Regions from separate parts of the Clostridium sp. HCS.1 genome, predicted to be linked through region 2. Evidence: predicted binding sites of a transcription regulator. Region 2 holds the regulator's gene; each other region holds the start of a gene.

Region 1 (7,065 bases), 1.2 Mb from region 2:
AGAAACTGGTTATAAAGCAGCTGAAATATTAGAAGGTAAAAAACCAGAGGAAATAGAAATTACTACATTAAGTGATATGAGTATTGTAATAAATACTGATGTAGCTAATAAATTAAATATAAATATCCCAAGTGAAATTAAAGAAAATTCTAAAAGTGTAACTGGGGGTGTTAACTAGTGGATTTAGTAATTAATGTACTAGAACAAGGATTGCTTTTTGGAATAGTTGCTATAGGAGTCTATATTACTTATAAAATTTTAGATTTTCCTGATCTTTCTGTAGATGGAACTTATCCATTAGGTGCAGCAATATGCGCAGCTTTATTAGTGAAAGATGTGAATCCTTGGTTAGCAGTATTAGTTGCCACTATAGGAGGAGCTGTAGCTGGATTAGCAACTGCACTTTTACATGTAAAACTTAAAATCACTAATTTAATGTCTGGAATATTAGTAATGATTGGACTATATTCAATAAATTTAATGGTTATGGGACAGTCAAATATTCCATTATTTAATACTAAAAGCATTTTTACTGGAAAATATAATATAATTACTATTATATTAATTGCTTTATTAGTAAAGATAGCTTTTGATTTCTTTTTAAAAACAAAGCTTGGTAATTTATTAATTGCAGTTGGAGATAATGAGCAATTAGTTACTTCACTTGGAATAAATAAAAATAATATAAAGATATTAGGATTAATGATAAGCAATGGATTGGTTGCTTTAAGTGGTGCTTTAACAGCTCAATATCAAGGCTTCTCAGATGCTAGTATGGGCACTGGAGTAGTTGTTATGGGATTAGCTGCAGTTATAATAGGTGCTTCAATTTTTAAAAAAGTTAATTTTATTAAATATACTACAGTTTCAATATTTGGAGCTATTATATATAAACTAGCTATAGCAATGGCATTGAAGTTTGGATTAAATCCAAATTATTTAAAACTTATGACAGCAATTATAGTGATAATTGCATTAAGTTTAAATTCAGGAGTATTTAAATTAAAAAGAAAAAGAAGAAAAGTTGAGAGTTATGTAAAAAATAGAAAAGGCGGTGATGTTGATGCTAAAGATTCAAGCATTGCACAAAGTCTTTAATGAAAATACTATTAATGAAAATAAAGTATTCTCTAATTTTTCTTTAGAAGTTAATAAGGGAGATTTTATTAGTATAATAGGATCAAATGGTGCTGGAAAATCTACATTATTAAATATTATATCAGGAAATATTCAATGTGATGACGGGATAATTAAAATAAATGGAGAAGATGTTTCTAATAAAGATGAATATAAAAGGTCAAAAATGATAGGAAGAGTCTTTCAAGATCCGTCATTAGGTGTTGCTCCTAATATGACATTATTAGAAAATTTATCCTTAGCAGATAATAAAGGAAAGAAATTTGGATTAACGCTCGGTATAAATAAAAAAAGAATTCCATATTACGAAAAACTTCTTAAAGAATTAGATTTAGGTCTTGAAGATAAGTTATATAACAAAGTAAATTTATTATCAGGAGGGCAAAGACAAGCATTAAGTATGTTAATTGCAGTTATGTCTAAACCTAAATTATTACTATTAGATGAGCATACAGCGGCTTTAGATCCAAAAACTTCATTGAAAATAATGGAAATAACTGAGAGGATTGTAAAGGAAACTAACATTACAACTATGATGATAACTCATAATCTGAAGCAAGCAATAAAAACAGGAAATAGATTAATAATGATGCACAGAGGTAAAATTCTTATAGATGTTAAAGGAAAAGAAAAAGAAGAATTAACAACAGAAAAATTAATGAATTTATTTAAAGATGCTAATATTAATGATGATTTAAGTGATAGAAGTTTATTAGCATAGAGTTAAAATTTAATTAGAGATTGCTTAGGCAGTCTCTTTTTCTTTTTATATGTATATTTTATAAATTTTAATGGAAAAGTAATATTAAATAAAAAATAATTATATTAAAAGTTTGTTATTTAAATAACGATAAATGATGAAAATAAAAACTTAAAACTATAACATCTATTGTATAAATTATTAAAACAATTAAAAAAATTAAGAAAATTTAAAAAAACTAAGAAAAAAATTAAAAGAATTTAAATTATACATTAAAATAATTCAAAAATATAACTGAAATATAGCTATTACTTTAGATTTTTTATAAAAAAGAAGAAAATAGAAAAAATATGATAAAAATTTAACAAAAAAGATTGACAAAAAAAAAACAATGAAATACAATATGATTGTAGTTAAGTTAAACAAATTTTAGCAAGATAACTAATTATTTTTAAAATATAAATCTTATCATTTAGGAGGATATAAAATGGTTGTAACAAATGCACAAGAATTAACTCAAAGAATTAATCAATTAAGAGAGGCTCAAAGAATTTTTGCAACTTATACGCAAGAACAAGTTGATGAAATTTTTAGACAAGCAGCGATTGCAGCAAATGATAATAGAATCAAATTAGCCAAAATGGCAGTTGCAGAAACTGGAATGGGTATAGTAGAAGATAAAGTTATAAAGAACCATTTTGCAGCTGAATATATATATAATCAATATAAAGATATGAAGACTTGTGGAGTTTTAGAAGAAGATAAAACTTACGGAATTACTAAGGTTGCTGAACCAATAGGAGTTATAGCAGCAATAGTTCCAACAACAAATCCTACATCAACAGCAATATTTAAAACATTAATAGCTTTAAAAACTAGAAATGCAATTATAATTTCTCCACATCCAAGAGCAAAAAAAGCTACAATTGAAGCAGCTAAGATAGTTTTAGAAGCTGCAGTTAAAGCGGGAGCTCCAGAAGGAATTATAGGATGGATAGATGAACCATCAGTAGAATTATCTCAAAACGTTATGAGAGAATCAGATATAATATTAGCAACAGGTGGTCCAGCTATGGTTAAGGCAGCTTATTCATCAGGAAGACCAGCATTAGGAGTTGGAGCAGGTAATACACCAGCTATAATAGATGAAACTGCCCATATAAAAATGGCTGTAAACTCAATACTTCTTTCTAAAACTTTTGATAATGGAGTTATTTGTGCATCAGAACAATCATTAGTAGTATTAGAACAAGTATATGATGAGGTTAAAAAAGAATTAAGCGAAAGAGGAGCTTATATCTTAAAGGGCGAAGAAGTAGATAAGGTAAGAAAAGTTATATTAAATGAAAAAGGTGGCTTAAATGCTAATATAGTTGGTCAATCAGCTTATAAAATTGCAGAAATGGCAGGAGTTAATGTACCAGAATCAGCTAAAGTTTTAATAGGGGAAGTAGAATCAGTAGAATTAGAAGAGCCATTTTCACATGAAAAATTATCACCAATTTTAGCTATGTATAAAGCAAAATCTTATGATGAAGCTTTAGAAAAAGCAGCTAGATTAATAGAACTAGGTGGTATGGGTCATACTTCAATTCTTTATACTGATCAAATTAAGTGTAGAGATAGAATATTACAATTTGGAGAAAAAATGAAAACTGCTAGAACTCTAATAAATATGCCAGCATCACAAGGAGCTATAGGAGATATATTTAACTTTAGATTAGCACCATCACTAACTCTTGGATGCGGATCATGGGGAGGAAACTCAGTTTCAGAAAATGTTGGTCCTAAGCATTTAATTAACATTAAGAGTATAGCTGAGAGGAGAGAAAATATGCTTTGGTTTAGAGTTCCAGAAAAAGTTTACTTTAAATATGGTTGTTTACCTGTAGCTCTTGGAGAGTTAAAGGACATGGATAAGAAGAAAGCATTTATAGTAACTGATAAAGTTCTATTTGATATGGGATATACTAATAAGGTAACAGAAGTTTTAGAAAACAATGGAATACAATATAAGATATTCTCAGATGTAGAACCAGACCCAACACTTAGATGTGCAAAAGCTGGTGCTAAGGAAATGTTAGATTTCAATCCAGATGTAATAATAGCATTAGGTGGTGGATCAGCTATGGATGCTGCTAAGATTATGTGGGTTATGTATGAACATCCAGAAGTTAACTTCCATGATTTAGCTATGACATTTATGGATATAAGAAAGAGAATATATAAATTCCCTACTATGGGTAATAAAGCTATGATGGTTTCAATAGCTACATCAGCAGGTACAGGTTCAGAAGTAACTCCATTTGCTGTTATTACAGATGAAACTACAGGAGTTAAATATCCTCTTGCAGATTATGAATTAACTCCAGATATGGCAATAGTAGATGCTGAACTTATGATGACATCTCCTAAGGGATTAACTGCTTGCGCAGGTTTAGATGTATTAGTTCACTCAATAGAAGCATATGTATCAATAATGGCTTCAGAATATACTAATGGCTTAGCTTTAGAAGCTATTAGATTAGTATTCAAATATTTACCAGATGCATATAATGAAGGAACTACTAATGTAAAGGCAAGAGAAAAAATGGCTCATGCATCATGTATGGCTGGTATGGCATTCTCAAATGCTTTCTTAGGAATTACTCACTCAATGGCTCATAAGTTAGGAGCATTCCATCACTTACCACATGGTATGGCTAATTCATTATTAATGAATGAAGTAATAAGATTTAATGCAACAGATGCACCTACTAAGCAAGCAGCATTTGCTCAATACAAATATCCAAATGCAGCATGGAGATATGCAAGAATTGCTGATCATCTTGGATTAGGTGGAAATAGTGAAGAAGAAAAAGTTGAATTATTAATAAAGGCTGTTGAAGAATTACAAGCTAAATTAAATATGCCTAAGACAATAAAAGAAGCAGGAGTTTCAGAAAGTAAGTTCTATGCAAGTCTTGATGAAATGGTTGAGCAAGCATTTGATGATCAATGTACAGGAGCTAACCCAAGATATCCATTAATGAGTGAATTAAAGGAAATGTATATTAATGCTTATGAAGGGCCTAAGGCTAAAGAAACTAAAAAAGCAACAAAAAAGAATAAATAATTTTTGAATATAAAAATAGGATGCTCTTTAGTATCCTATTTTTTTTATTAAAAAACATAGAAATAACTTTTTTATGATATTATTTATATATGTATTTATAAAAATATAAATTTATTGTATGGAGGAATAAATGAAAAAAAATATATTAAAGGTTATGTTAATTATAATTATAAGTGTGGTTATAACAGGTTGCCAAAGTACATCAAAGGATTTGCAAGGCAAAGAGAAAGATAATATTAAAGATACTATAGATTTAGTATTGTCCTATGAAAAGGGATATGATGATACTATGAAAAAACATATCAGTGAGAAAAATTTCTATGTATGCAATTATGCAGAATTTTATTCTAGATATATTGGGGAAGTAAATATTAAGAATTATGAAAGTGAGATTGTTAGTATAAGAGAAGATCAAGGTAGATATGTTGTGTGTATGACATTAAATGTTACAGCTGTATCATTAGAAGTACATGAGCATGATGATGGAAGTGTTCATGAAGAAGGTAGTGATGAAGCCATTGGAGAAGATGTGCCAGTAGAGGTTATTTTAAAAGAAAGAAATGGAGAACTATATATAGAAGGATTTACAGAGTATGAAAATCTTGAAAAAGCTAAAGAATTAAATGAAGGATTTAAATAAAATTTGTAAAGGGGAAGAGGTGATTTAATGAAACCATTAGCAGAAGTAATGAGACCTCAAAAATTAGAAGATTTTATAGGACAAAAAAATATATTAGGTAAAGGAAAACCTTTATATAACTTAATTGTAAGTAAAAAAATACCTAATTGTATTCTTTATGGACCTCCTGGTACTGGAAAAACAACTTTGGCAAATATAATGGCTAATTATAGTGATAGAAAATTTTATAAATTAAATGCAACAACTGCATCAGTTAAGGATATTCAAGAAATCACTGAAAGTCTAGATAGCTTACTTAATTATAATGGAGTAGTTATATATATAGACGAATTACAACATTTTAGTAAGAAGCAACAGCAAGCTCTTTTAGAATTTATTGAGAATGGAAGAGTAACACTAATAGCGAGTACTACAGAAAATCCTTATTTTGCAATTCATAAAGCAATACTAAGTAGGTGTAATATATTTCAATTTCAATCCCTAACTATAGAAGAAACTATTGAAGGATTAGAGAAAGCAATAAAAAGATTAATAAATGATGGAATAGAAGTAGAATATACAATAGATGCTTTAAAATATATTTCAGAGATTTCTCAAGGAGATTATAGAAAAGCTTATAATATATTAGAGCTAGCTATTAATTCTCAATTAAATAAGGTTAAAAATATAAATATTGAATATATAGAGAGTTTAAGTCAATCTCATATAAGGGCAGATGCCAGTGGAGATGAATATTATAATTTTTTAAGTGCCCTTCAAAAAAGTATAAGAGGAAGTGATGCAGATGCTGCAGTTCACTATTTAGCAAGATTAATTAAGTCAGGAAACCTTCAAGCTATAATAAGAAGAATTTCTGTAATTGCAGCAGAAGATATAGGGCTTGCACATCCTAATGCACTTACTGTGATAAATTCAGGAGTTGAGTTAGCTCTAAAGGTTGGTTTACCAGAAGCTTCATTAATATTATCTGAATTAGTAATATATCTTGCAACTCTACCTAAGTCAAATAGTGCTTATTTAGCAATATCTAAAGCAATGGCAGATTTGGATAATAAAAATATTGGAGATGTACCAAAACATTTAAAAGATGCTCACTATTCTGGAGCAAAAAACTTAGGGGTTGGAGGATATAAATATCCTCACGATTATGAAAATAATTATGTGAGTCAACAGTATTTACCAGATAATCTAGAGGGAATAAAATACTACAATCCACAAAATAATAAATATGAAAATAGTATAAAAAATTATTGGGAGAATGTAAAAAAGTAATCCTTTATAAAAATTACTATAATAATATTTAATATAGCTTTTATAAAGATGTGATATTATTGACAAGAATTAAGTGGTTTGATAATATATATGAAGTAAATACAAGTAAAATGGTCAACATTAGATAGTGTAAAGTTTCGTATGAAAAGTAGAGTTAATTAAATTAGAGGAATAAATTTCAATTTATTCTTTAAAATTTAA
Region 2 (7,065 bases):
TAAATGTTGCACCAATGAATATTATTCCTGGCTTTTTATCATTTGCTAAATCGCAAATAACCTTAGTATATCCATCAGTAGTATAGTGCTCTAATAATTTGCTTTCTGCAAGGATTACTTCATCTGCACCATGTCTACCTAATGTATCTGCTAATGATTTTACATTATCACCTAATAATAAAGCTGTTAACTTTACGCCTAATTTATCTGCAATCTTTCTACCTTCACCAAGTAATTCAAGAGAAACCTTTTGAAGTTCTCCTTCTCTTTGCTCAGCAAATACCCAAACGCCTTTGTAATCTGCCATATTCATCTTTTTTACCTCCCATATATCTTAGATGTAGTGTTTTTCTTTTAATTTTCCTAATACATATTTTACAGCTTCTTGAGGAGTTTCTTTTATTAACTCTCCAGCTCCCTTAGTTTCCTTAGTCATTGTTTTCTTAACCTTAGTAGGTGAACCTTTAAGTCCTAACTCTTCTTTATTTATTTCTATATCATCCGCTGACCATACTTGAATTTCTTTATTTGCTGTATCAAATATATATCCAACATTCATATATCTTGGTTCATTTAATTCTTTAATCGCTGTTAAAAGAACTGGAGCTTGAACTTTAATTAATTCATACCCATCTTCTAAAGCTCTATTAACTAACAATCCATCTTCTTCTATTTTTACATCTTGAACATATGTTATTTGAGGTATATTTAAATGTTCTGCAATTTCTGGTCCAACTTGAGCTGTATCTCCATCAATGGCTTGTCTACCCGCAAATACTATATCATATTCTAATTTCTTTAAAGCACCTGCTAATGTCTTTGATGTTGCTAAAGTGTCAGCACCAGCAAAAGCTCTATCAGTTATAAGTATAGCTTCATCAGCACCCATACATAATGCTTCTCTTAAAGCTTCCTTTGCTTGTGGAGGTCCCATACTTATTATAGTAACTTTTCCTCCAACTTTATCTTTTATTGTTAATGCAGCTTCTAATGCATGCTTATCTTCTGGATTTATAATTGATGGCACACCATCTCTTATAAGTGTTCCTGTTTTTGGATCAATCTTAACAGCTGTTGTATCTGGAACTTGTTTTAAACAAACTACTATATTCATTTATAAATCCTCCCCTTATCTTAAAGCGCTTCCTGAAATAACCATCTTTTGAACTTCTGAAGTTCCTTCATAGATTTCAGTAATTTTAGCATCTCTCATCATTCTTTCAACAGGATATTCTTTAGTGTAACCATATCCACCAAAGATTTGTACAGCCTTAGTAGTAACATCCATAGCTACTTCAGCTGCATAAAGCTTAGCTCTTGCTGCATCTACTGAATATGGAAGTTTATTTTCCTTAAGCCATGCTGCCTTATATACTAAATGTCTAGCAGCTTCAATTTTAGTATCCATTTCTGCTATCATCCATTGTAATCCTTGGAAAGCAGCTAATGGTTTATTAAATTGCTTTCTTTCCTTCATATAATTAACAGCTTCTTCAAAAGCTCCTTCAGCTATTCCTAATGCTTGAGCTGCTATACCAATTCTTCCTCCATCTAAAGTCTTCATTGCTATACCAAAACCTCTGCCTTCTTGTCCAATTAGGTTTTCTTTAGGAACTACACAATTACTCATTACTAATTCTGTAGTTGAAGAGCCTCTAATACCAAGTTTGTCTTCTTTCTTTCCAATTGAGAATCCTTCGAAACTCTTTTCAACTATAAATGCAGATATTCCTTTTGTACCTTTGCTCTTATCAGTCATGGCAAATATAATAAATGTTTCAGCAACTCCACCATTTGTGATAAATATCTTTGATCCATTTAATATATAATTATCACCATCTAATACAGCTACAGTTTGTTGACCAGCTGCATCTGTTCCGGCACCTGGTTCAGTTAAACCAAAAGCGCCTATTTTTTTACCAGTTGCTAAATCTTTTAAATACTTGTCTTTTTGTTCTTTAGTCCCAAACTGATCTATTAAAGACGCACATAAAGATGTATGTGCAGAAAGTATAACCCCTGTAGTTGCACATACCTTTGATAATTCTTCTACAGCTAATATATATGAAAGAGTATCTCCACCAGCTCCACCATATTCTTTTGAAAATGGAATTCCCATCATTCCGATTTTAGCCATTTTTTCAACATTTTCCATAGGGAATCTTTCTGTTTCATCAATTTCAGCAGCTATTGGTTTAACTTCCTTCAAAGCGAATTCTCTAACCATTTTTTTTACTAGTTCTTGTTCCTTAGTCAATTGAAAATTCATTAAATATACCTCCTTGATATTGTACCCTTTTCCTTAAAATAAGTTGTGTTTAAATTTAGAACTATTTTTTATATTTTTTTTATTCTGACTATTTATTAGAAAAATTTTTAGCTCTCTTATCAATGAAAGCTGTCATTCCTTCTTTTTGATCTTCAGTTGCGAAACATTTTCCAAAATCCTCTGCTTCAATTTCAATTGCAGTATCTATATCTACTTGCATACCTCTGTTTATAGCATCTTTGCATAACTTAACAGCTATAGGAGCATTAGCCATAATTGTATTTGCCATCGCTTTAGCTTCTTCCATTAAGCTTTCTAGAGGTACAACTTTATTTACTAAACCAATTCTTAAAGCTTCATCTGCTTTAACCATTGCACATGTGTAAATAAGCTCTTTTGCTTTTCCTTCTCCAACTAATCTTGGCAACCTTTGTGTTCCACCAAATCCTGGTGTTATTCCAAGTCCTGCTTCTGGTTGAGCAAATCTTGCCTTTTCTGAAGCTATTCTAATATCACAAGCCATAGCTAATTCGCATCCGCCACCAAGTGCAAATCCTGAAATAGCTGCAATAACAGGCTTGTCTAGTTTTTCTAATCTTCTGAAAACTTTATTTCCTAAAAGGCCAAAGTTTTTTCCTTCTTCTTCTGAAAGGTCCTTCATTTCTGAAATATCTGCACCAGCTACGAAGGCTTTTTCTCCAGCACCTGTTAAGATAACAGAATATATGTTACTGTCTTGTTCTAAATCTTCTAAAACCGCATCTAAATCTTTTAATGTGTCTGAATTTAGAGCATTTAAAGCTTTAGGTCTATTAATAGTTACAATTGCTAAGTGTTCTTCTTTTTCAAGAATTAAATTTTTCAATTCCATTCAAAGTCCTCCTTCTAAACTATATATACGATATTTTTGAATACTTATAATATATATTTCCCCCCAGAAATATTGTTATAAGATTAACAATATACCCAAAAAATAATTGAAGCTTAAGCTTCAATTATAATTATAAACTTATAAAATTTCTTTTTCAATAGTATTTGTGAAATAAGACAAATTAATAATGTAATCACTTACATTGTTCTTTATCATTTAATAAGTATATAAGTGTTAATAAACTCTCAGACAAATGTACATTTTCTACTATTACTTCATCTGGAACTGATAAATCAACAGGTGCAAAGTTCCATATTCCTGTAACTCCATTTTCAACTAGTATATCACTTACCTTTTGTGCATTTATTCTAGGTACACATATAATACCAATATCTATAGAATTTTCTAATAAGTAGTTTTTCAAAACATCAATATCTTGGATTTCTATATCTCTTATTCTAATTCCTATTAACTTTGGATTTGCATCAAATATTCCTACAATATTTAAACCACTTTGTGCAAATCTACTATAGTTTGCAATTGCCTGCCCTATATTACCTGCTCCAACGATTATAGCATTATATTCTTTATTTAAACCTAATATAATGCTAATTTGGTTATAAAGATCCTTAACATTATACCCATATCCTTGTTGACCAAAGTCTCCAAAACAATTTAAATCTTGTCTAATTTGTGATGCAGTAAAACCAATTTTTTCACCTAATTCTTTTGAAGATATTCTATCTACATCATTTCTTAGTAATTCTTGTAAATATCTATGATACTTTGGCAGTCTCTTAATTACTGCCATTGAAATATTTTTTTTCTTCTCCATATTATTTCTCCTATTTTTATTTTTTTTATTTAAAGCACGATTTTTCATATATATTAATTATTTTAACACTTTTATTTGTATTTTAAAACAATTTAAGTTATCTATTTAACAAGGCATCTCAAATATATTATTATCTTTATAATTTATTTTTATTTGTCAAAAGGAAATATCTTTAATTATATTAAATAAATGCACAAAAAATTAGACTTATGTATAACGTAGCAGATGCGTTATACATAAGTCTTAACTTTACAAAATTAAACTGTGTAAACAAAAGTAATCTTGTATGCTTCCCTTATGCCTGAATGTTCTCAACTCAAATAATTATATTTAATTTGATGAAATTTGTCAATAAAAAAAGAAAAAATATAATGCTAGCTACGACCTCGCAAGCTCCAAGTCGCCCTAGCATTATATTGTTTTCTTTTAATACTGAAGGAAATAATTCCTCATTTCATTTCGGAATTATAAAAAATATTTATAACGTAAACCTTCTACTTATAATTAAAGATTTATATATTTATCTCCTATTTATTTTAAGCATCTTGTGGAGTTTATTACTGCAAGAACTGTAACTCCAACATCTGCAAATACTGCTTCCCACATAGTAGCTATTCCAAAGGCTCCTAAAATTAAAACTAATACTTTTATTCCTAATGCAAATATTATATTTTGCCATAAGATTTTGTTAGTTTTTCTAGCAACTTTTATTGCTGAAACTAAAGCTTCTGGGTTGTCATTCATAAGAACTACATCTGCTGCTTCAATGGCTGCATCTGAACCTATGCCTCCCATAGCAACACCGATATCTGCTCTTGCTAATACTGGAGCATCATTTATTCCATCACCTACGAATATTACTTTTCCTTGAGATTTATTACCATTAATTATCTCTTCTACTTTATCTACCTTATCACCTGGTAATAACTCTGCATATACCTTATCTACACCAACTATTCCTGATACTTTTTCAGCCACTGTATTATTATCACCAGTTAGCATTACAGTTTGTGTAACTCCTATTTCTTTTAATGCTTTTATTGCATCTTTAGAACCTTCTTTGATTTCATCAGAAATAACTATATTTCCTTTATATTCATTATTAATAGCTATATGAACTATAGTTCCAATTGTATCAACATTTTCATACTTAATATTGAATTTCTCCATTAGTTTATAGTTACCAACTAATATTTCTTTTCCTTCTAATAGAGTTTTTACTCCATGTCCAGAAATTTCTTCGTAATTAACTAATTCTTTTGAATCTACTTCTTTTCCGTATTCCTTAATTATAGATTGTGCAATTGGATGGTTAGATAAACTTTCTGAAATTGCAGCTATTCTTATAAGTTCTTCTTTATCTATATTAACAGTATTTACTTCTGTTACTTTAAAAACTCCCTTTGTTAAAGTTCCAGTTTTATCAAATACAATTGTATTAACATCCTTTAATGCTTCTAAATAATTTCCACCCTTAACTAATATACCCTTTCTTGATGCTCCACCTATTCCTGCAAATAATCCAAGAGGAATAGATACTACTAAAGCACAAGGACAAGATACTACTAAGAAAATTAATGCTCTAGATAACCACTCATTAAAGCTTCCATTATTTAATATAAAAGGTGGTATTACTGCTAAAGCTATAGCTGAGAAAACAACCACTGGAGTATAATATCTTGAAAATCTAGTTATAAACTTTTCTGTTGGTGCCTTTTTATTAGAAGCATTTTCAACTAATTCTAATATTCTTGATACTGTAGACTCCTTAAAGTTCTTAGTTACTTTAATATTTAAAACACCATTAGTGTTAATAAAACCTGCTAAAATATCATCGCCTTTAAATACTTCTCTTGGTACTGATTCCCCAGTAAGAGCTGATGTATCTACAAAGCTACTTCCATTTACAATTATCCCATCTAAAGGAACTCTTTCACCAGGCTTTACAAAGATTATTTCATCTATATTTACTGTTTCTGGATTTACCTTTTCTTCTCTTCCATTTCTTATAACATTAGCATAATCTGCTCTAATATTCATAAGAGATGTTATTGATTTTCTTGATCTATTAACTGCATAAGATTGGAATAACTCTCCTATTTCATAGAATAACATAACTGCTACACCTTCTGGATATTCACCAATAAAGAATGCACCTAAGGTTGCAATAGTCATTAAGAAATTCTCATCAAAGACTTCTCCTCTTAATATATTTTTAACTGCTGTTAAAATTACATTTCCACCTATTAATAAATAACTTACTATAAATAAAGCTAGTGTTACCATAGATTCTCTATCTAAAAATACTGCTACTGCAAAAATTATAGCTCCAATTATTAATCTTAAGTTTTCTTTTAAAGTAATAGCCTCACTATGTGAGTGATCATGAGAATGTCCATGAGAGTGTTCATGTGAATCTTCATGAGAATGTTCATGGCTATGAGAGTGTTCATCTTTGGAAGTATGTCCATGTTCTTCATGTGAACTATGATTTTCTACTGAACATGCTTTACTTGTACATATATTTACATTTTCAACTACTACATTTTCATTATCTTTATGGAATACCTTAACTTCTGGCTCTAATTTCTTAATTATTTCTTTGGCCTTTAAAATAATATCACTTAATTCTTTATTTCCATCTCCTTCTATAGTTAAAGTAGATGTGGTAAAGTTTAAATTAGCTTCTTTAACTCCTTCTAAATCATTTACCCTAGTTTCTATTTTATTAGCACAACTAGCACAAGTTAATCCTGATAAAATTAATTTTGTTTCATTTTTATTCATAGTTATCACCACTTTCTATTCTAAAATATGCTTAAATCCTTCATTAAAGATGTGTTTTATATGATCATCCGCTAAGGAATAATATATAACTTTTCCATCTCTTCTAAACTTAACTAATCTATTACCTTTTAATACTCTAAGTTGATGAGAAATAGCTGATTGAGTCATATCTAATAAAGCTGCTAAATCACATACACACATTTCTTCTTTAAATAAAGCATGTAGTATTTTTATTCTAGTTGAATCGCTAAAGGCCTTAAATAGGTCTGCTAAATCATATAGAATTTCTTCGCTGGGTAAACT
Region 3 (7,065 bases), 640 kb from region 2:
CAATTACAACTTTTTCAGCTAATTCTTTTGATAATCCTTCTAAATCAGCTTTAATTTGAGCTCCAACAACATCATTAGTTGTTCCATTTTCTCTTTGTTCTAAAGATTCTCCGCAACAAAGAATTGGAGTTAAGTTATGAGCAAATGCTGCTTTAACTTTCTTGTTTAAAGCTTCATCAGTTTCATTGAAGTATTCTCTTCTTTCACTATGTCCTAATACAACATAGCTAACTCCCATAGCTTCTAACATTCCTGGAGCAACTTCTCCTGTGAAAGCTCCTTTTTCTTCAAAGTGCATGTTTTGAGCAGCAACTTTTATATTTGATCCTTCAACTGCTTTTAATACAGCATCTAAACAAACAAAAGTAGGACATACTACAACATCACATGTAGCATTAGCTACTAATGGCTTTAATTCTTCTACAACTTTTACAGCTTCTGCTGGAGTGTAATGCATCTTCCAGTTTCCAGCTATTATTGGTTTTCTCATCTAAATCACCTCATATTTTTTAATTGGAAGAATGAAGAAATGAAAGAATGAAAAAATTAAGGTAGTTATTCAACTAAAGTTGAATAACTATAAATTTATTAATCCATTTAACTGGATTATTTCCATAATTCTTTCATTTACAATTAAAAGTTTAACTTTAAATTGTAATTTTCATTTTTTTCATTCTTTAATTTCATAGTACAGCTACGCTGGACTATCTCCTTAATTCTTTCATTCTAGCTAAAAGTGTAACTTTTAGCTAGAATTTTCATTTTTTCATTCAACAAATAAACTTGTTTTATTTGTTGTTTAATGCTTCTATTCCTGGTAAAGCCTTACCTTCTAAGAATTCTAGAGAAGCTCCACCACCTGTTGAGATGTGAGTCATCTTATCTCCAAATCCTAAGATATTAACAGCTGCAGCTGAGTCTCCTCCACCGATAACTGTTGTAGCATCTGCATCAGCCATAGCCTTAGCAACTGCAATTGTTCCTTTATTGAAGTTTTCGAATTCGAATACTCCCATTGGTCCGTTCCATATAACTGTTTTAGCATCTTTAATTGCATCAGCATATAAAGTTTCAGTCTTAGGTCCGATATCTAATCCCATGCTTCCTGCTGGTATGTTTTGATCTTCAGTGATTACTGGTTCTACATCTTTGAATTCTGTAGCAACTCTGTGGTCAACTGGTAATAAGAATTTAACTCCCTTTTCAGCTGCCTTTTCAATCATTTCTTTAGCGTATTCTATTCTATCAGCTTCTACTAAAGATGATCCAACTTCGTATCCTTGAGCCTTTAAGAATGTGTAAGCCATTCCACCACCGATTATTAATGTATCAACTTTTTCTAATAAGTTGTTGATAACAGCTATCTTATCTGAAACCTTAGCTCCACCTAATATAGCAACGAATGGTCTAACTGGATTGTTAACAGCTTCTCCTAAGAACTTTAATTCCTTTTGAATTAAGTATCCACATACAGCTGTATCTACGAATTCAGTAACACCAACTGTTGAACAGTGTGCTCTGTGAGCTGTACCAAAAGCGTCATTTACAAATATATCAGCTAATGAAGCTAATTCTTTTGAGAATTCTTCTACATTCTTAGTTTCTTCTTTTCTGCATCTTGTATTTTCTAATAATACAACATCTCCATCTTTCATTGCTTCTACAGCAGCTCTAGCATTTGCTCCTACCACTTCTTCATCTCTTGCAAATACTACTTCTTTGTTTAACATTTCGCTTAATCTCTTAGCAACTGGTGCTAATGATTTTGATGCGTCTTTTCCTAAGTGTGAGCAAAGAATAACTTTTGCGCCATTATTTATTAAGTAATTAATTGTTGGTAATGCACCATTTAATCTGTTTTCGTCAGTTATAACTCCATCCTTTAGTGGAACATTGAAGTCACATCTTACTAAAACTTTTTTACCTTTAACATCTATATCTTCGATAGTTTTTTTATTAAAGCTCATTTATTTCACCTCATAATTTATTTTTATATTTATAAAAACCGAAATTATTTGATTAATTTAAAATTGGCCTGGCCTCATAGATTTTCTATAAAACCAGACCAAATTTTATTTCCTAAATTAAAATATTTACTTAACTATTTAATTATCTAGTTACGAAGTATTTTAAAGTTCTGATTAATTGGTTAGTGTATGACATTTCATTGTCGTACCAAGCAGCAACTTTAACTAATTGCTCATCTCCAACTGTCATAACCTTTGTTTGAGTTGCATCGAATAATGAACCATAAGTGATTCCGATTACGTCTGATGAAACTATTTCATCTTCAGTGTAACCAAATGATTCGTTAGCAGCAGCCTTCATAGCAGCGTTTATTTCTTCAACAGTTGCTTTCTTATCTAAAGTAACAACTAATTCAGTTAATGAACCAGTAACAACTGGAACTCTTTGAGCACCACCATCTAATTTTCCTTTTAATTCTGGAATAACTAAACCAATTGCTTTAGCAGCTCCAGTTGAGTTAGGAACGATGTTTGCAGCAGCAGCTCTACCTCTTCTTAAATCGCCTTTTCCGTGAGGACCATCTAATGTGTTTTGGTCATTAGTGTAAGCGTGGATAGTTGTCATGAATCCTTTTTGGATTCCGAACTTATCGTTTAATACTTTAGCCATTGGAGCTAAGCAGTTTGTAGTACATGAAGCACCTGAAACAACTGTTTCTGTACCATCTAATATATTATTATTTACGTTGTATACTACTGTCTTTATATCTCCAGTTGCAGGAGCTGATATAACAACCTTCTTAGCACCAGCTTCTAAATGTAAACCTGCTTTTTCTTGAGAAGTAAAGAATCCAGTACATTCTAAAACTACGTCAACATTTAATTCTTTCCATGGTAAGTCAGCAGGATTTCTTTCTGCAGTAACTTTTATTTCTTTTCCGTTAACTACGAAAGCTCCTTCTTTAACTTCGATTTCTCCGTTGAATCTTCCTTGTGAAGAGTCATATTTAAATAAGTGAGCTAAAGTCTTAGCATCAGTTAAGTCATTGATTGCTACCACATTGAATTCTGGGTTTTCAATCATTAATCTTAATGCTAATCTTCCTATTCTTCCAAAACCATTAATTGCTACATTTACCATTTGCAATTACCTCCTAAAAATAGTTATATTTAAAATTTTAAAAATTTTAAGCTTATTTATTGTGTTCTTTAATATATTCCACAATCTTTCTGCCAGCTGCTTCATCTGTTACTAAAACTGCATTATGATTATTCATCATTGTTGCAATAATAGCATCAACTTTATTTTCCCCAGCTGCAACAGCAATATGTGTGTTAATTTTTCTTGCTTCATTAATATTTATTCCAATAGAAGTATTTTCTGATACAACCTGTGAATCTTTATTAAAATAACATCCAAAGGCTTCACCAACAGCTCCAAGAGATTTTAATTTATTATATTCTTCACTTGAAACATCTCTTTTTTCTGCCATTACTAAAGCTTCACCAATACCATATATTAAGATATCTGCTTTGTGTATATTATCTATTACTTCTTTTATTTCCTTTTCTTTTAATAAGGTATCTAAAAGATTTAAACTAAGATTCTCTGGAATATGAAGCAATTTATAAGAACCATTTAATTTTTGTGCTAGAGATGCAGCCAACGTATTTGCCTGTATTTCAACCTTTCTTCCCATACCACCTCTTGCAGGAAGTACTAGTATGTTTGAAAGATAGCTCATTTTAGGTACAGCTTCCACAAATTCCTTAATGGTGTTTCCACCTGTTATTGCTATTATATTATTATCTCTAATTATAGTTTTTAAGTAATTTGCTGTTGCTTTACCAAGGTCTTTTAATATGGTCTTATTTTTCTTTACATCTCCTGGAACAATTACTACATCTTTTAATCCAAGGAAAGATTTTATATTTTCTTCTATATCTGATAATCCCTTTATTTCATGTATAAAATCTTTTAATCTGTCTACAACTTCTTGTCCTTCTTCTGTTACTGTCATCCCCGGAGTATTGATTTCAATTAGATTTTGAGATTTTAAGAAATTTATTTCACTTCTTACTATTCTCTCACTTAAATCTAAATGATTTGCTAAAACTCGTCTTCCGATTGGCTGATTGTAATATATAGTCCTAAGAATACTATATCTTTTATCAAGGACTTCTACAAGTTCAGGAACTATTTTTTTTTCTAAAGACAATATTTCCTGCACAGTCAACCCTCCTTTGGTCTAAAAAAGTCCCGCACATTATTAAAATGTCCCACAAATATTATTATAAAACACTTCTATGAAATTTAAAAGCATTTTCTTAAAATTTTCCCAAAAGTTTTTACAAAATTTTATTATATTACCTGTAAAGAGGAAAGTTTTTATAAAATTATTTTATACATTTAACTTTCCTCTTTTGTATGTTTTTTATTCTATTCTTTTTCTTTTACCAGAAGATTTTATTTCAAGCTCTTCTCTATATTTAGCAACTGTTCGTCTTGATATATTTAAGTTTCTCTCATTTAGTTTATCGCATATTGCTTGATCTGATAGTGGCTTTTTCTTATCTTCTTCATCAATAATTTCCTTTATTTGCTTTTTAATATTTATTACTGCAATTTCTTCTCCATCACTTTTATTTACACTTAATCCTATGGTAAATAAATCTTTTATTTTTACTGTTCCAAAACTAGTTAATATATACTTGTCCTTTATAGCTCTACTAACTGTAGATTCATGAATTCCTAGTGTGTCTGCCATATCCTTCATGGTCATTGGTTTTAAATATTTTTGTCCTTTATCGAAATAATCTTTTTGATTTTCTACAACCTTTTCCAGTATTCTTAGCAAAGTGCTTTTTCTTTGCTCAATACTTTTAATTAAAAACATTGCGCTACTTAATTTTTCTTTTACATAATTTTCAGTAGTTTTATCATCTTTATTATTTAAGGCTTCTTTATAAATATTACTAATAGATAATCTTGGTATGACGCCTTCATTCATAATAACAAAATACTCACCATCAATTTTTCTAATGGCTGCATCAGGAATTATATATTTAACATCATCACCTGTATAAAAACCTCTTGAAGGTTTTGGTTCTAATTTCTTTATTATGTCCCCTAAATCTTGAGCTTCTTTAGGTGTTATTTTTAAATTTTTAGCTATTACATTAAATTTATTATCTGCAATTAAATCTAGATACTCATCTATTATAATTTCTAAATTATCATCTAATATTCCCTTTTTTATTAGCTGTATCTTTAGGCATTCCTTTAAATCTCTTGCTCCTATTCCATCTGGCTCCAAATCTTGAAGTATCTCTAAAGCTTCTTTTCCTAATTCTAAAGAAATATTAAGTTCCTTGCATATTTCTTCTAAAGGCATGTCCAGATATCCCTTATTGTCTAAACTTTCTATCATATATGATACAATAGCCTTCTTATATTCATCCTCTTCACTTTCAATTAGTTGTTCTTTTAAATATTCAGTAAGGGATTCCTTATCTGAAATAAAATTAAAGGGCGAAACATCATCCTCTTTATTGTACTCTCCATAACTTTGTGATCCATAATTGTCAAACTCTAAATACTTAATCATTTCTTTATAATCAATTTTGTCTTCATATTTTTTATCTTCTTGAACAAAATCAAAATCCCCTTCAAGAATTGGATTTTCTAAAAATTCATTTTCAATATATTCTCTTAAATCGTAGGTTGACATTTGTAATAACTTTATGGAAAGTTGCATTTGCTGAGTCATTATTAACCTTTGTTCTTGAGCAAGATTTAAATTAAAATCTAATTTCATAAGTATCACCTTCATTCACTAAACTATAACTGTATCGTCAGTATAATCCTTTTACTTAATAATATCACAATCTTTAAGTAAACGTTATATTAGGATGGAAACTTTTTTATTTTCATATAAAAATAAAGAGCTACCTAAGTAGCTCTTTACTATAATTCCCAATTAAATCTTAATTCTTATTAATATAAATAAATATAATTTCTAATTATTTAGTTACAAAAAATAATCCACATGCTCCAACTCCAGAATGGATACCAACGGTACAACCTGGCGTAGTTTCTATATGTTTAATATTATTTTCATCTAAGTACTTTTTAAGTTCACCTTTAATTTCTGGGCTCTCTATTTCTGTTAGCATAACATATTCATCTTTGTCAGCATTAGAATTTTCGTATTCAGAAATTATTTTTTTAATAACCTTTTTATTACCCCTTACTTTATCTTTAGCTATCATCATTCCATTTTCAAAGCCAACTATAACTCTAAGACCTAAAGCATTTCCAATTACACCTGCAGTCTTAGATATTCTTCCGCCTCTAACTAGATTCTCTAATGATTCAAAACATAAAGATGCATTCATCTTAGGTATCAAATTTTCTATTTCTCTTTTTATTTCTTTTGGACTTAAACCCTTATCTCTAAGTTCACATGCCTTTAGCACAAAAAAACCTTGAGCTGACGTTACAACTTGAGTATCTATTAAAGTTATATCATCAGATTCTACCATTTCCTTAGCTATACATGCTGAATTATATGTTCCACTCATGTTTGAAGACATAAGTAGCACAACTACTTCATATCCTTCATCTAAAGCTTTTCTAAAGTATTCTTCAAATCTATTTGGTGTAACTTGTGCAGTAGTTGGTATAACTCCCTCGTTATCAATCTTTTCTAACATTGTCTTTAAATCTATTTCATTTCTATCTAAATAACTCTTATCTCCAAAGTTAATTAGAAGTGGTAAAATATCAATATTATTTTCTTTAATTAACTCATCTGGAAGATCTAAACAACTATCTGTTAAAATTTTAATTTTTTTCATTCTTATTCCCCCTAATTATTTCATTTCAGGAAAACCAATTTGTCTTAAGGCTTCATAAGCAATTATTGCTACAGTATTCGAAAGATTTAAGCTTCTTGTGCTTGTTTTAATCATTGGAATTCTTATTCCTTCATGTGCCTTATGCACTTCTTCTGGAACACCTGCTGATTCTCTACCAAACATTATAAAATCTCCTTCTTTAAAGGAAACTTCATCATAATGCTCACCACCATGAGTG

The links. The regulator Rex, encoded in region 2, represses fermentation and respiration genes when NADH is low (regulators of the CRP and FNR family bind a similar motif). The targets are predictions, from matches to a motif close to ATTGTTAANNNNTTAACAAT.
Region 1: adhE (bifunctional acetaldehyde-CoA/alcohol dehydrogenase) is a predicted target of Rex. The motif match lies at 2,187-2,206, and genes of this name have one in related genera.
Region 3: ACFYH6_RS05325 (phosphoglycerate kinase) is a predicted target of Rex. The motif match lies at 1,987-2,006, and genes of this name have one in related genera.

Annotation. Positions count from the first base shown of each region.
Region 1 is NZ_CP170704.1:1,661,898-1,668,962, forward strand. It holds gene ACFYH6_RS07940 (ABC transporter substrate-binding protein) at 1-178, shown strand, start outside; gene ACFYH6_RS07945 (ABC transporter permease) at 178-1,098, shown strand; gene ACFYH6_RS07950 (ABC transporter ATP-binding protein) at 1,064-1,858, shown strand; gene adhE (bifunctional acetaldehyde-CoA/alcohol dehydrogenase) at 2,325-4,952, shown strand; gene ACFYH6_RS07960 (hypothetical protein) at 5,083-5,592, shown strand; gene ACFYH6_RS07965 (replication-associated recombination protein A) at 5,620-6,864, shown strand.
Region 2 is NZ_CP170704.1:478,371-485,435, reverse strand. It holds gene ACFYH6_RS02385 (electron transfer flavoprotein subunit alpha/FixB family protein) at 1-313, opposite strand, end outside; gene ACFYH6_RS02380 (electron transfer flavoprotein subunit beta/FixA family protein) at 335-1,114, opposite strand; gene ACFYH6_RS02375 (acyl-CoA dehydrogenase) at 1,130-2,269, opposite strand; gene ACFYH6_RS02370 (short-chain-enoyl-CoA hydratase) at 2,358-3,140, opposite strand; gene ACFYH6_RS02365 (redox-sensing transcriptional repressor Rex) at 3,334-3,975, opposite strand; gene ACFYH6_RS02360 (heavy metal translocating P-type ATPase) at 4,507-6,762, opposite strand; gene ACFYH6_RS02355 (ArsR/SmtB family transcription factor) at 6,778-7,065, opposite strand, start outside.
Region 3 is NZ_CP170704.1:1,116,546-1,123,610, reverse strand. It holds gene tpiA (triose-phosphate isomerase) at 1-490, opposite strand, end outside; gene ACFYH6_RS05325 (phosphoglycerate kinase) at 789-1,967, opposite strand; gene gap (type I glyceraldehyde-3-phosphate dehydrogenase) at 2,110-3,108, opposite strand; gene ACFYH6_RS05315 (sugar-binding transcriptional regulator) at 3,161-4,198, opposite strand; gene rpoN (RNA polymerase factor sigma-54) at 4,403-5,785, opposite strand; gene ACFYH6_RS05305 (DegV family protein) at 5,991-6,827, opposite strand; gene ACFYH6_RS05300 (tRNA (cytidine(34)-2'-O)-methyltransferase) at 6,843-7,065, opposite strand, start outside.